Regions from separate parts of the Pseudomonas sp. AC193 genome, predicted to be linked through region 1. Evidence: riboswitches for the same ligand, from Rfam matches in the RefSeq annotation. Region 1 holds a riboswitch; the other holds the start of a gene.
The links. Region 1 has a riboswitch for cobalamin ahead of cobW (cobalamin biosynthesis protein CobW). Riboswitches for the same ligand answer to the same signal wherever they lie in the genome.
Positions count from the first base shown of each region.

Region 2: linked by a shared signal. The riboswitch ahead of cobO (cob(I)yrinic acid a,c-diamide adenosyltransferase) and the one ahead of cobW (cobalamin biosynthesis protein CobW) in region 1 are both predicted to bind cobalamin.

Region 1 is NZ_OZ409832.1:1,878,859-1,884,860, reverse strand. It holds gene cobN (cobaltochelatase subunit CobN) at 1-950, opposite strand, end outside; gene cobW (cobalamin biosynthesis protein CobW) at 954-2,027, opposite strand; cobalamin riboswitch at 2,128-2,339, opposite strand; cobalamin riboswitch at 3,378-3,597, shown strand; gene ACZZ0D_RS08700 (CbtB domain-containing protein) at 3,722-3,919, shown strand; gene ACZZ0D_RS08695 (CbtA family protein) at 3,931-4,632, shown strand; gene ACZZ0D_RS08690 (cobalamin biosynthesis protein) at 4,629-5,042, shown strand; gene cobM (precorrin-4 C(11)-methyltransferase) at 5,124-5,870, shown strand.
Region 2 is NZ_OZ409832.1:3,532,680-3,538,681, reverse strand. It holds gene ACZZ0D_RS15915 (C40 family peptidase) at 1-262, shown strand, start outside; gene ACZZ0D_RS15910 (C40 family peptidase) at 484-1,020, shown strand; gene ACZZ0D_RS15905 (PQQ-dependent sugar dehydrogenase) at 1,154-2,467, opposite strand; gene ACZZ0D_RS15900 (hypothetical protein) at 2,532-3,116, opposite strand; cobalamin riboswitch at 3,279-3,508, shown strand; gene cobO (cob(I)yrinic acid a,c-diamide adenosyltransferase) at 3,589-4,200, shown strand; gene ACZZ0D_RS15890 (cobyrinate a,c-diamide synthase) at 4,197-5,597, shown strand; gene bluB (5,6-dimethylbenzimidazole synthase) at 5,594-6,002, shown strand, end outside.

The sequences.
Region 1 (6,002 bases):
GCAATGTGCATCGCCAGATCACGCGGGCCGAGGCCCTGCTCGCTGTCGCGCCAGCCGGGCTCGTTGTCCTGCGCGCAGATCGCCTGAATCACCGGAATGTTGCGGCGAAACGGCCGCAGGTGCGGCGCTTCGGGGCTGGACTGGGCGAAACCGGTGGTGTTCAAAATCACCCCCGCCTCGACCTCGTCCAGCCAATCCTCGACCACCGCGAGGCAGCCGGGCTCTTTCAAACTGGCCACCGCAATCGGCAGCGGATTAAGCCCCGCCGCCTGCAAGCGCTGGCAAAAAACATCGATGAACGCGGTGTTCGCCGCTTGCAAATGCGAGCGGTAAAACAGCACTGCCGCGACCGGTTGCGCAGGCAGCCATTCGGCTTGCCAGTCACTCAGTGCAGCAGTGTTTTTAGTCGGGTGGTAAATCGCCGTGCGTGGCAGGGTTTGCGGCTCATCCCATGCGTAATCGCGGGCGAGCCAACGGTTGGCCATGCAGCGGAAGAAATCCAGCGCATTGCCCAGACCGCCCTGACGCAAGAACTGCCAGAGGCGGTCGCGATCCTCGGCATTAACGGTGCTCAAGTCGCTGAGTTCCGGATCGGGACGATCATCGCCCGGCACCAGAATCACCTGCACGCCGCGTTCGGCCAACTCGACCAGACGCTCGACGCCATACCGCCAATAGGCGATGCCGCCGTGCAGCGAAATCAGAATCACCTTGGCGTGGCGCAGCACTTCATCGACGTACAAATCGACCGAAGCGTGATTCTGCACCTGCATCGGATTGGCCAGACGCAGGCTCGGATAATCCTCAGGCAACTGCTGCGCCGCTTCGGCGAGCAGCGCCAGACTGGAGTCGCCGCTGCACAGGATCACCAGCTCGGCGGGGGTTTGGCCAAGGTCGGCAATGTTGTCATCCGAGACGAAACCGCCGGGCTGAGTCCTGAGCAGGTGCATGGTTTAAACGCTGAGCGCGGCGCGCAGTTGCGCTTCGAGTTGGGCGGCATCGAGTTCCTGACCAATCAACACCAGACGCGTGACGCGCGCTTCATCGGCGCCCCACTGACGGTCGAAATGCTTGTCGAAACGCGTGCCCACGCCCTGAATTAACAGACGCATTGGCTTGTTCGGAATGGCGGCGAAACCTTTGACACGGAGGATGCCGTGCTTCACCACCAGTTGCGTCAGGGCATCGAGCAGCAGGCTTTCGTCGGCTTGCGGCAGTTCGATGGAGATCGAATCGAAAGCGTCGTGATCGTGGTCATCGTGGTCGTCATCGCCTTCACCGTGATGGTGATCGTGATGGCTGTGGCGGCTGTCGATGTGCTCTTCGGAACTGGCGCCGAGACCGATCAATACGTCGAGCGGCACACGACCGTTGCTGGCTTCGATGATTTTGACGGCGGGCGGCAATTCTTCGGCGACTTCAGCGCGAACGCGAGCGAGGTCTTCCTGGCTGGTCTGATCGGCCTTGTTGAGGATTACCAAGTCGGCGCTGGCCAGTTGATCAGCGAACAGCTCGTGCAGAGGCGATTCGTGATCGAGGTTCGGGTCGAGTTTACGCTGCGCGTCGACCTGATCCGGAAACGCGGCGAAGGTGCCGGCGGCTACGGCCGGGCTGTCGACCACGGTGATCACCGCATCAACGGTGCAGGCGCTGCGGATTTCCGGCCACTGGAAGGCTTGCACCAATGGTTTTGGCAGGGCCAGACCCGAGGTTTCGATGAGGATATGGTCGAGGTCGCCGCGACGGGCGACCAGTTCGCGCATCACCGGGAAGAATTCTTCTTGAACGGTGCAGCACAGGCAGCCGTTGGCCAGTTCGTACACGCGGCCAACCGCTTCTTCTTCGCTGCAACCGATGGTGCATTGCTTGAGGATTTCACCGTCGATGCCCAACTCGCCAAACTCGTTGACGATCACCGCGATGCGACGGCCCTGAGCGTTGTCGAGCATGTGCCGCAGCAGCGTGGTTTTGCCCGAGCCGAGGAAGCCGGTGACGATGGTGACGGGGAGTTTGGCCAGTGTTTTCATCGGTATGCCCTTTGGCAAGCGGCGGGCATACGGGACGAGAACCGGCAACGCGCGTGCGTGCCCGGAGAGTTCGCCACCGGATCACCCCGCCCGGTTGAAATTGAGAATCTGTGACGAGGCAGGTCTCCTGGCTGACGGCGTTCAGGCGCGGGGCCTGGCGTTGGCTGCGCCTTCCCGCTGGCTCATGGGTTGAGCTGGCAGTGGCGTGGCAGCGAACAGCGCCGTTCACAGTTGCGGGGGCAGCCGCGGCATTGACCGCGTTCCCTTCTTAGCTTCGGCATCGGCCGAAGAACCTCGAATGCGCAAGGCTACGCATCGGGTGGTGACCGGTCAATGGGGTTGGGTTTTGGTTATGTGAGCATATCCGTTGCTGCGGTTGCTGCTACTGGCGGTTTCGCTCTTACAGCGAGTCACCTTTTCCAAACGCCGAAAAGGTAACCGAAAAGGCTTGGCCCCGGCGTACGGCACTTCGCTGAGGCTCAGTGTTCCCTCGCTACGGTGTCCATCCGGGGACATCGCCTACGGTTTGCTCCGCTGCACCTCCTCTCGATGTGTGCGGCTGCGCCGCACGGCGCTACGCGCCTGATCCCCGGATGGACACCTACGCTCGGCCTGCCGAAGGGGCTGAAAATCAAAAGCCAGATCAAAATCAACAGCCCGATCAAGATCAAAGGCCCCTCACCCTAGCCCTCTCCCGGAGGGAGAGGGGACTGATTGCGTGGATTGGGAGAGGTACGCCGACGTGGAATACCAAGTCGAACACACATTTTGAAAAGCCCACCAATCGGCCCCTACATAAGCCCTCACCCTAACCTTCTCCCGGAGGGAGAGGGGACTGATTGCGTGGACTGGGAGATATACGCCGACGTGAAAGACCGAGTCGAACACACATTTTGAAAAGCCCACCAATCGGCTCCCTCTCCCTCGGGAGAGGGCTGGGGTGAGGGGCAGCAACAACACAAATCAAAAGCCGTGCACGCCCCGCTCCTCACCACACAATAGGCCGAGTGTCAGCTCGCCTGCTCTTGATCTTGATCTTGAGCTCCGAGCCCGTCGGCAGGCTGAGCGGAGGGATTGATCCGGGGGTGGGAGCGCAGCGACCGTTTGGCGCAGCCAAACACAGCGAGAGGAGGTGCAGCGAAGCAACCCGTAGGCGCTGCCCCCCGGATCAATCCCGGAGCGAAGGAACCCGAGCCCCAGCGAGGGCCGAACGTCAGGGCAAAGCATTTTCGGTTACCTTTTCGGCGTTTGGAAAAGGTGACTCGCCGTAAGGGCGAAACCCTAAGCCGCCGTTACCGCAGCAACGGATATGCCCCCCATCCAATTGACTCAAATCCCCCCTCATGCTCTCCTACACAACTTGTTACGGGTGCCCTTCACAGGGTGAAACGGGAAACCGGTGAATCATGTGCTTTACTCAAGCCATGTCAGTCCGGTGCTGCCCCCGCAACGGTAAGCGAGCGAAGCGTCAAAACCACTGTGCCCAAAAGCATGGGAAGGAGACGCTTGCAGGTCGGCCTGACGCCAACCCCTCGTGAGCCCGGAGACCGGCCCTTAACACACAGCGCGCACCTCGTGCGCAGCTGAACATAACAAACCCGCGGTGGGCGGGCGCTGTTCGAACCTCTGCGAGCCCGACCCGCAGGGGTTTTCATGCGCTCAAATCACCCACTGACACTCCAGAGGGAAGCGCCATGTCGATCATCAGCAGCACCGGCAGCAACACGGACAAAATCGCCAGCACCGCCACACTGAGCCAACGCCTGACCGCCGCGATCTTCGCGTCGATCCTCGGCGCCGGCCTGGTCTACTTCGCCGGCTTCTCGCACATCGAAGCGGTACACAACGCCGCCCACGATACCCGCCACAGCGCCGCGTTCCCGTGCCACTGAGACCTGCCGACATGATCAAGCGTATCGCGCAAACCGCAGGGTTTACCGGCCTTCTGGCCGCCCTGCTCCTCACCCTGCTGCAAAGCTTCTGGGTCTCGCCACTGATTCTTCAAGCGGAAACTTTCGAAAAATCCGAACCCGTCGCCGTGCATGAACACGCCGAAGGCGCCATGGCCGGCCACACCCACGACGCCGAAGCCTGGGAGCCGGAGCCCGGCTGGCAGCGCGTGGTTTCGACCACTGGCGGCAATCTGGTCGTCGCCGTCGGTTTCGCCCTGATGCTCGCCGGTCTCTACACTCTCCGTGCGCCCACCAAAACTTCGCAAGGTCTGCTCTGGGGTCTGGCCGGGTACGCCACGTTCGTCCTCGCGCCGACCTTGGGTCTGCCACCAGAACTGCCGGGCACCGCGGCGGCTGATCTGGCTTCGCGACAGATGTGGTGGATCGGCACGGCCGCCTCTACCGCTGTCGGCCTGTCGTTGATCGCGTTCAGCCGTCACTGGCTGATGAAAGTCCTCGGTGTGGCGATCCTCGCCGTGCCGCACGTGATCGGCGCACCGCAGCCGGAAGTGCATTCGATGCTCGCCCCTGAAGCATTGGAAGCGCAGTTCAAAATCGCTTCGCAGCTGACCAACATCGCGTTCTGGCTGGCCCTGGGCCTGATCAGCGCCTGGTTGTTCCGCCGCAAAAGCGATGGCCAATACCACGCATGACGAATGACAGCGCAGCGCCGACCTTCGTGGTCGGCCTGGGTTGCCAGCGCGGCTGCCCCGTCAGCACGCTGCGCGCGCTACTTGATCAGGCGTTACAGGCGCATCGCATTGAGTTGCAAGCGATCAAGGCCTTGGCCAGCATCGACCTGAAGCGCGACGAGCCCGGTTTGCAAGAGCTCGCCGCGCAACTGGCGCTGCCGTTGCTGTATTTCAGCAGCGAAGAACTGGCCAGTTATCAGGAACGCCTCAGCCACCGTTCCGAGATCGCTTACGAGCGCACCGGTTGCTACGGCGTCGCCGAAAGTGCCGCGCTGGCCCTCGCCGAACAGCTGATTCAGGCACCGGCAAAGCTGCTGATTTCCCGACAAAAATACGCTCAGGCCACCTTCGCATTGGCCGGCGCTGCCTAAATTCCCGATAATCCCCGCCATTGATCATGAGCAATCTTCATCTGAAGTGTTGGCCATGCCTTTTTTTCACAGGATTTAGCGATGACCGTCTACTTCATCGGCGCCGGCCCCGGCGACCCGGAACTGATCACTGTCAAAGGCCAGCGGCTGATTCGCAGCTGCCCGGTGATCATTTATGCAGGCTCGCTGGTACCGGCGGCAGTGCTGGACGGTCATCAGGCTGAAACAGTGGTCAACAGCGCCGAATTGCATCTGGAACAGATCATCGAACTGATCAAAACCGCGCACGCGAACGGTCAGGATGTGGCGCGAGTGCATTCCGGCGATCCGAGTCTGTATGGCGCGATCGGTGAGCAGATTCGTTATCTGCGCGAGCTGAATATTCCGTTTGAGATCGTTCCCGGCGTGACGGCGACGGCGGCGTGTGCGGCGTTGCTGGGGGCGGAACTGACCCTGCCGGATGTCTCGCAAAGCGTGATTCTGACCCGCTATGCCGATAAAACCGCGATGCCAGCGGGTGAGGAATTGGGCAGTCTGGCCCAGCATGGCGCGACCATGGCGATTCATCTGGGCGTTAATCATTTGCCGAAGATTCTGCTGGAGTTGCTGCCGCATTACGGCGCGGATTGCCCGATTGCGGTGGTTCACCGGGCGACGTGGCCGGATCAGGATTGGGTGGTGGGGACGCTGGCGGACATTGCCGAGAAGGTTGAAGCGAAAGGGTTTCGGCGTACGGCACTGATTCTGGTGGGTCGGGTGTTGGGGAGTGAGGTGTTTAGCGAGTCATCGTTGTATCGCGCGGGGCATGCACACCTTTACAGGCCCTGAAAGCAAAAGATCGCAGCCTTCGGCAGCTCCCACAGGGAAATACATTCCAATGTAGGAGCTGCCGAAGGCTGCGATCTTTTGATTCTGTGGCTTCAGACAATGCATTCATCACGGGAAAATGCATTGCCTGAA
Region 2 (6,002 bases), 1.7 Mb from region 1:
AATGATCAACGTAGACGCACCACTGGTCTCGCGTAGCGATCTGGAACCGGGCGATCTGCTGTTCTTCGCCACCAATGGTCGTCGCGGTCGTGTCAGTCACGCCGGGATCTACCTGGGCGACAACCAGTTCATTCACTCCAGCAGTCGTCGTAGCGGCGGTGTTCGCATCGACAACCTCGGTGACAGCTACTGGAGCAAGACCTTCATCGAAGCCAAGCGTGCACTCGCCATGGCCCCGACCGTGTTCACCGCTCGCAAGTAATTCCCCCGTTGTCGCCGCGTTCGCGGCGACAAAACGGTTCCCGGCAAGGGAGTAGACCTATACTTTACAAGGTGAAGTTAAAGTCTTACTTGAAGTTTGCCGCGTAGCCGCTAGAATCCTGAATCTATATTGATGGCAAACCGCCTGCGTGCGTACGCAGGCGGTTTTGTTTTCTGCCCAATCGGCAGAATTAGCCGCAGCCAGATCAGGATGTTCTGCTTATGACCACGTCGGCCCGCCTCGTTTTGATCGCCTTCGCAGCGCTGCTCAGCGCTTGCGCCAGTCGCACACCGCCGCCTGCGCCGGTGGTTCGCGCCCCGATCGTGTTCGCCCCCTCAGAATCTTTTTCGCCTGCTGCTGAAGACGTGCTGTTTCGCGCGCTCGGCCTGGTTGGCACGCCGTATCGCTGGGGCGGCAATACGCCGGATTCGGGATTTGATTGTAGTGGCCTGATCGGCTTTGTTTACCGCGACGCGGCGGGTATCAACCTGCCACGCACCACGCGCGACCTGATCGTGATGCAGGCACCGAATGTCGGTAAGGAAGGCTTGCAGACCGGCGACCTGATCTTCTTCGCCACCAATGGTGGTTCGCAGGTCAGTCATGCGGGGATTTACGTTGGCGAAGGACGCTTCGTGCATGCGCCGGCAACGGGTGGGACGGTGAAGCTGGACAGTCTGTCGAAAGCGTATTGGCAGAAGGCTTATCTGAGTGCGAAGCGTGTGTTGCAGCCGGAGCATCTGGCGCGTAACCCGTAATCAGGCCAACACAAAACCCAATGTGGGAGCGAGCCTGCTCGCGAATGCGTAGTTTCAGTCACCCTTGAGTCGACTGATAGACCGCTTTCGCGAGCAGGCTCGCTCCCACATTTGTTATGTGTACGGCGCTAAGTTATTTGGTAGAAGATACTCGCCAAACCTTGTTGCCCACATCATCCGCCACCAGCAAGCCACCTTGCTGATCGATCACCACGCCCACCGGGCGACCCAGCGCGTTCTCATCTTTGTCGAGAAAACCGGTCAACACATCCACCGGTGTCCCACTCGGTTTGCCGCCGGCAAACGGCACGAAAATCACTTTATAACCACTGTGCGGTTTACGGTTCCACGAGCCGTGCTGGCCGATAAACGCGCCTTCCTTGAACTGCGCCGGCAAGGTGTTGCCTTCGGCGAAGGTCAGGCCCAAAGACGCCGTGTGCGGGCCGACCGCGTAATCCGGGGCGATGGCTTTGGCCACCAGATCCAGATTCTGCGGATTCACTCGAACATCGACATGCTGGCCGTAATAACTGAACGGCCAGCCGTAAAAGCCGCCGTCCTTCACCGAGGTGATGTAGTCCGGCACCAGATCGCTGCCAATCTCGTCACGCTCATTCACCGCCGTCCACAGCGCGCCGCTGGTAGGCTCCCACGCTAAGCCATTGGGGTTGCGGATGCCTGAAGCGAAGATCCGGTGATTACCGGTCGCGCGATCCACTTCCCAGATCGCCGCGCGGCCTTCTTCTTGATCCAGACCATTTTCGCCGACGTTGCTGTTCGAGCCGACGGTGACGTACAGCTTGCTGCCGTCCTTGCTGGCGATGACGTTTTTCGTCCAGTGATGGTTGAGCGTGCCGCCGGGCAAGTCAGTCACTTTGATCGGCTGCGTTTTGATCTCGGTCGCGCCGGGCTCGTAGTTGAAGCGCAGCAAACGATCGGTGTCAGCGACGTACAAGTCATTGCCAACCAGTGTCATGCCAAACGGCGAATTGAGGTTCTGCAAAAACACCGTGCGCGTTTCGGCGACGCCATCGTGGTCAGCGTCGCGCAGCAAAGTGATGCGATTCGGGCTCGGTACGCCGGCGCCGGCCTTGCCCATGACTTTCTTCATCACCCAGCCTTTTATGCCTTTGCTGTCGTCCGGTTTCGGCGGGGCATTGGTTTCTGCCACCAGCACATCGCCGTTGGGTAGCACGTACATCCAGCGCGGATGATCGAGGCCTTCGGCAAACGCTGCGACTTGCGTACCGGCCGCCGCTGTCGGTTTGCCACCTTCGGGCCAGCCAATCGCCGGGGCGATGTTCACGGTGGGGATCAGGGTTTTGTTCGGTTCGGGCAGTTTCGGCGAAGGGCCGGTGCCGTCGGAGACTTGCAGGCTGGAGGTTTCACCACACGCGGCGAGCCCTCCGGCCAGAGCGATGACAAAAACGAGCTGGGGCTTGCGCATGACTGATCTTCCCTATGAATGCGTTCTTAATCATAGAGGAGGGCGCAAGCCCGATGGTTCAACCTCAGCCGCGAGCCTCTTTGAACAGCACGGCGATGCCGGGGTGATAGTTGCCGGCCTCGCTGCGCAATTTGCGGTAGGCGTAGGGGAAATACCAGGCGACCGCGCAAGTATGTTCCTTTTGCAAGTCGTCGACCATGTCCTGCAGTTCTTCGGGGCTGGCACTCTGCTGGGCTTTTTGCGGGGCGACGAACAGACAGCCGAGCTTGAGATCGCTGGCGAAGCTGATGCGTTTGGCATCGCTGGTGATGTCGAGAAGTGCCTGAGTCAGGTTGAGGTTGTTCACTCGCGGCCAGCGCTGCGTGGCCTGAAGGTAAGCGCGGTCTTCTGGCCCTGCGATGAACAGATCGGCGCGGGCATTGCGCTCGCCGTCTTCGTTTTGCTTGCGCGTGGCGGTGTCGTTGAGGGTGACCAGTTCGGCCATCCAGGCCGCCGCGGTCAGCAAGCCGAGATTGGCTTTCTCGTCATGCCAGTACGGCGTGTCGCTGTCGCCGCGCACGGCGTTGTAACGGTCGATACAGTCAAACCAGCGTTCAAGCATCGGGCGCAGGAATTCCAGGCGCGGGTTGCTGATGATCATGCCTTGCATCGTCATCATCCTTATTCTTGTGAGTTGCTTTTATGGAAAAGCATGGCTCTTTGATATCATTTGTAACAGCCTTGCACAAGATTGCCGCCCGATAATTGATCAACGGCAGATAATCGTCCGTCAGCCCCCTCTTTAATTGACGCTCCACCCCCAACCCTCTAACCTTCGCGGCTTGTTTCAGGTGCTCTGTGACCCGCGTCGACAGAGTGAAACAGGGAAGCCGGTGAGGGTTGCCTTCAAGCGAAGAATGATCACGATCCCGGCGCTGCCCCCGCAACGGTAAATGAGTAAAAGCTGCGCCATGAGCCACTGCCTCGACAGAAGCGGGAAGGCGCGCAGCCAGGCCAATGCCGCTCATGAGCCCGGAGACCGGCCTGATCCATCCAGCGGCATCACGGTGGGCGATGCCAGGCTTTTTGCCGTCTATTCTTGTGCCTGCCCGCCGTTATCCAGCCTCAACGGAGAGCTCCCCATGACTGATTCCCCCGAGCGCGACGAACGCCATCTGGCGCGTATGCAGCGCAAAAAAGCCGTGATCGACGAACGCATCGCCAACTCGCCCGACGAGTGCGGCCTGGTGCTGGTGCTCACCGGCAATGGCAAAGGCAAAAGCAGCTCGGCGTTCGGCATGCTGGCCCGTGCCATGGGCCACGGCATGCAGTGCGGCGTGGTGCAATTCATCAAGGGCCGCAACAGCACCGGCGAAGAATTGTTTTTCCGCCGCTTCCCCGAACAAGTGCGCTTCCACGTGATGGGCGAGGGCTTCACCTGGGAAACCCAGGATCGTCAGCGCGACATCGCCGCCGCCGAAGCTGCGTGGGCCGTGTCCCGCGAACTGCTGCGCGATCCGTCGATCGGTCTCGTAGTGCTTGATGAACTGAACATCGCCCTCAAACACGGCTACCTCGATCTCGACCAGGTGCTCAGCGATTTGCAGGCACGTCCGCCGATGCAGCACGTGATCGTCACCGGTCGTGCGGCCAAGCCGGAAATGATCGAAATGGGCGACACGGTCACCGAAATGGGCATGCTTAAACACGCCTTCCAGGCCGGCATCAAAGCGCAGAAAGGCGTCGAACTTTGAATCAACCACGTCACTGCCCGGCGGTACTCATCGCCGCGCCGGCCTCCGGTCAGGGCAAGACCACCGTCACCGCCGCGCTCGCCCGTTTGCATCGCAATCAGGGGCGCAAGGTGCGCGTGTTCAAATGCGGCCCGGACTTTCTCGACCCGATGATCCTCGAGCGCGCCAGCGGTGCGCCGGTGTATCAACTGGACATGTGGATGGTCGGCGAGCAGGAAAGTCGTCGGCTGTTGTGGGAAGCCGCCGCCGAGGCGGATCTGATTTTGATCGAAGGCGTGATGGGGCTGTTCGATGGCACGCCCTCCAGCGCTGATCTGGCGCGGCATTTTGGTGTGCCGGTGCTCGGCGTGATCGACGGCACAGCGATGGCGCAGACCTTTGGTGCGCTGGCGCTGGGACTGGCCAAGTATCAGCCGGATCTGCCATTTGCCGGCGTGCTGGCCAATCGTGTTGGCACCTTGCGCCATGCGCAGTTGCTCGAAGGCAGTCTCACTGAAGGTTTGCGTTGGTACGGCGCGTTGTCGCGCGAGACCGGTATCGAACTGCCGAGCCGGCATCTTGGTCTGGTGCAGGCCAGCGAATTGAATGACCTTGATGTGCGTCTCGACGCCGCCGCCGAAGCGCTCGCCAGCAGTTGCGAGGTAGCGCTGCCACCGGCCGTGGAATTTGCCGCGCCTGACGTGATTGCTGTCGAGCCGTTGCTGAAAAATGTGCGCATTGCCGTCGCCCGTGATGAGGCGTTCGCCTTTACTTATGGCGCGAGTCTGGATCTATTGCGTGCGATGGGCGCCGAGTTGAGCTTCTTCTCGCCGATCCGCGATACGCAATTGCCTGAGGCGGATAGCGTGTATCTACCGGGTGGTTATCCGGAATTGCATCACGTCGCGCTGTCGCAGAACACCGCGATGGTTGCGGCGATCCGTGCGCATCATGCGGCGGGGAAACCGTTGCTCGCTGAGTGTGGCGGGATGTTGTATTTGCTCGATTCGTTGACTGATGTTGAAGGCATACGCGCGGAATTGGTCGGGTTGCTCAAGGGCGACGCGGTGATGCAAAAGCGTCTGGCCGCGTTGGCGTTGCAAGCGGTAGATCTGCCGGAAGGCTCGTTGCGTGGGCACACGTATCATCATTCGTTGACCACGACTGAACTGACGCCGATTGCTCGAGGTTTGAGTCCAAATGGAGGGCGAGGGGCTGAGGCGGTTTATCGTGAGGGGCGGATGACGGCTTCTTATGTGCACTTTTATTTTCCGTCGAATCCGACTGCGATTGCCGCATTGTTTGCGCCAGATCGTGAGGCCGCCTTCGCGAGCAAGCCCGCTCCCACAGTTGAAACGGTGGTGACTGAAGCAATGCAATCCCCTGTGGGAGCGGGCTTGCTCGCGAAAGGGCCATGACAGACAACGCATTTTCAGAGGCGGAACGCGAAGCGGTGTATCGGGCAATAGCCGAACGCCGCGACATGCGCCATTTCACCGGCGGCAGCGTCGAACCGGATCTGCTACGCCGACTTCTGGAAGCCGCCCACCAAGCCCCAAGCGTCGGCCTGATGCAGCCCTGGCGCTTCATCCGCATCAGCGACCGCACTTTGCGCAGCCAAATCCAGCACCTCGTCGAAGAAGAACGCATCCGCACCGCCGAGGCCCTCGGTGAGCGCAGCGACGAGTTCATGAAGCTCAAAGTCGAAGGCATCAACGACTGCGCCGAAGTGTTGGTCGCGGCGCTGATGGATGATCGCGAAAAACACATCTTCGGCCGTCGTACGTTGCCGGAAATGGACATGGCCTCGTTGTCCTGCGCGA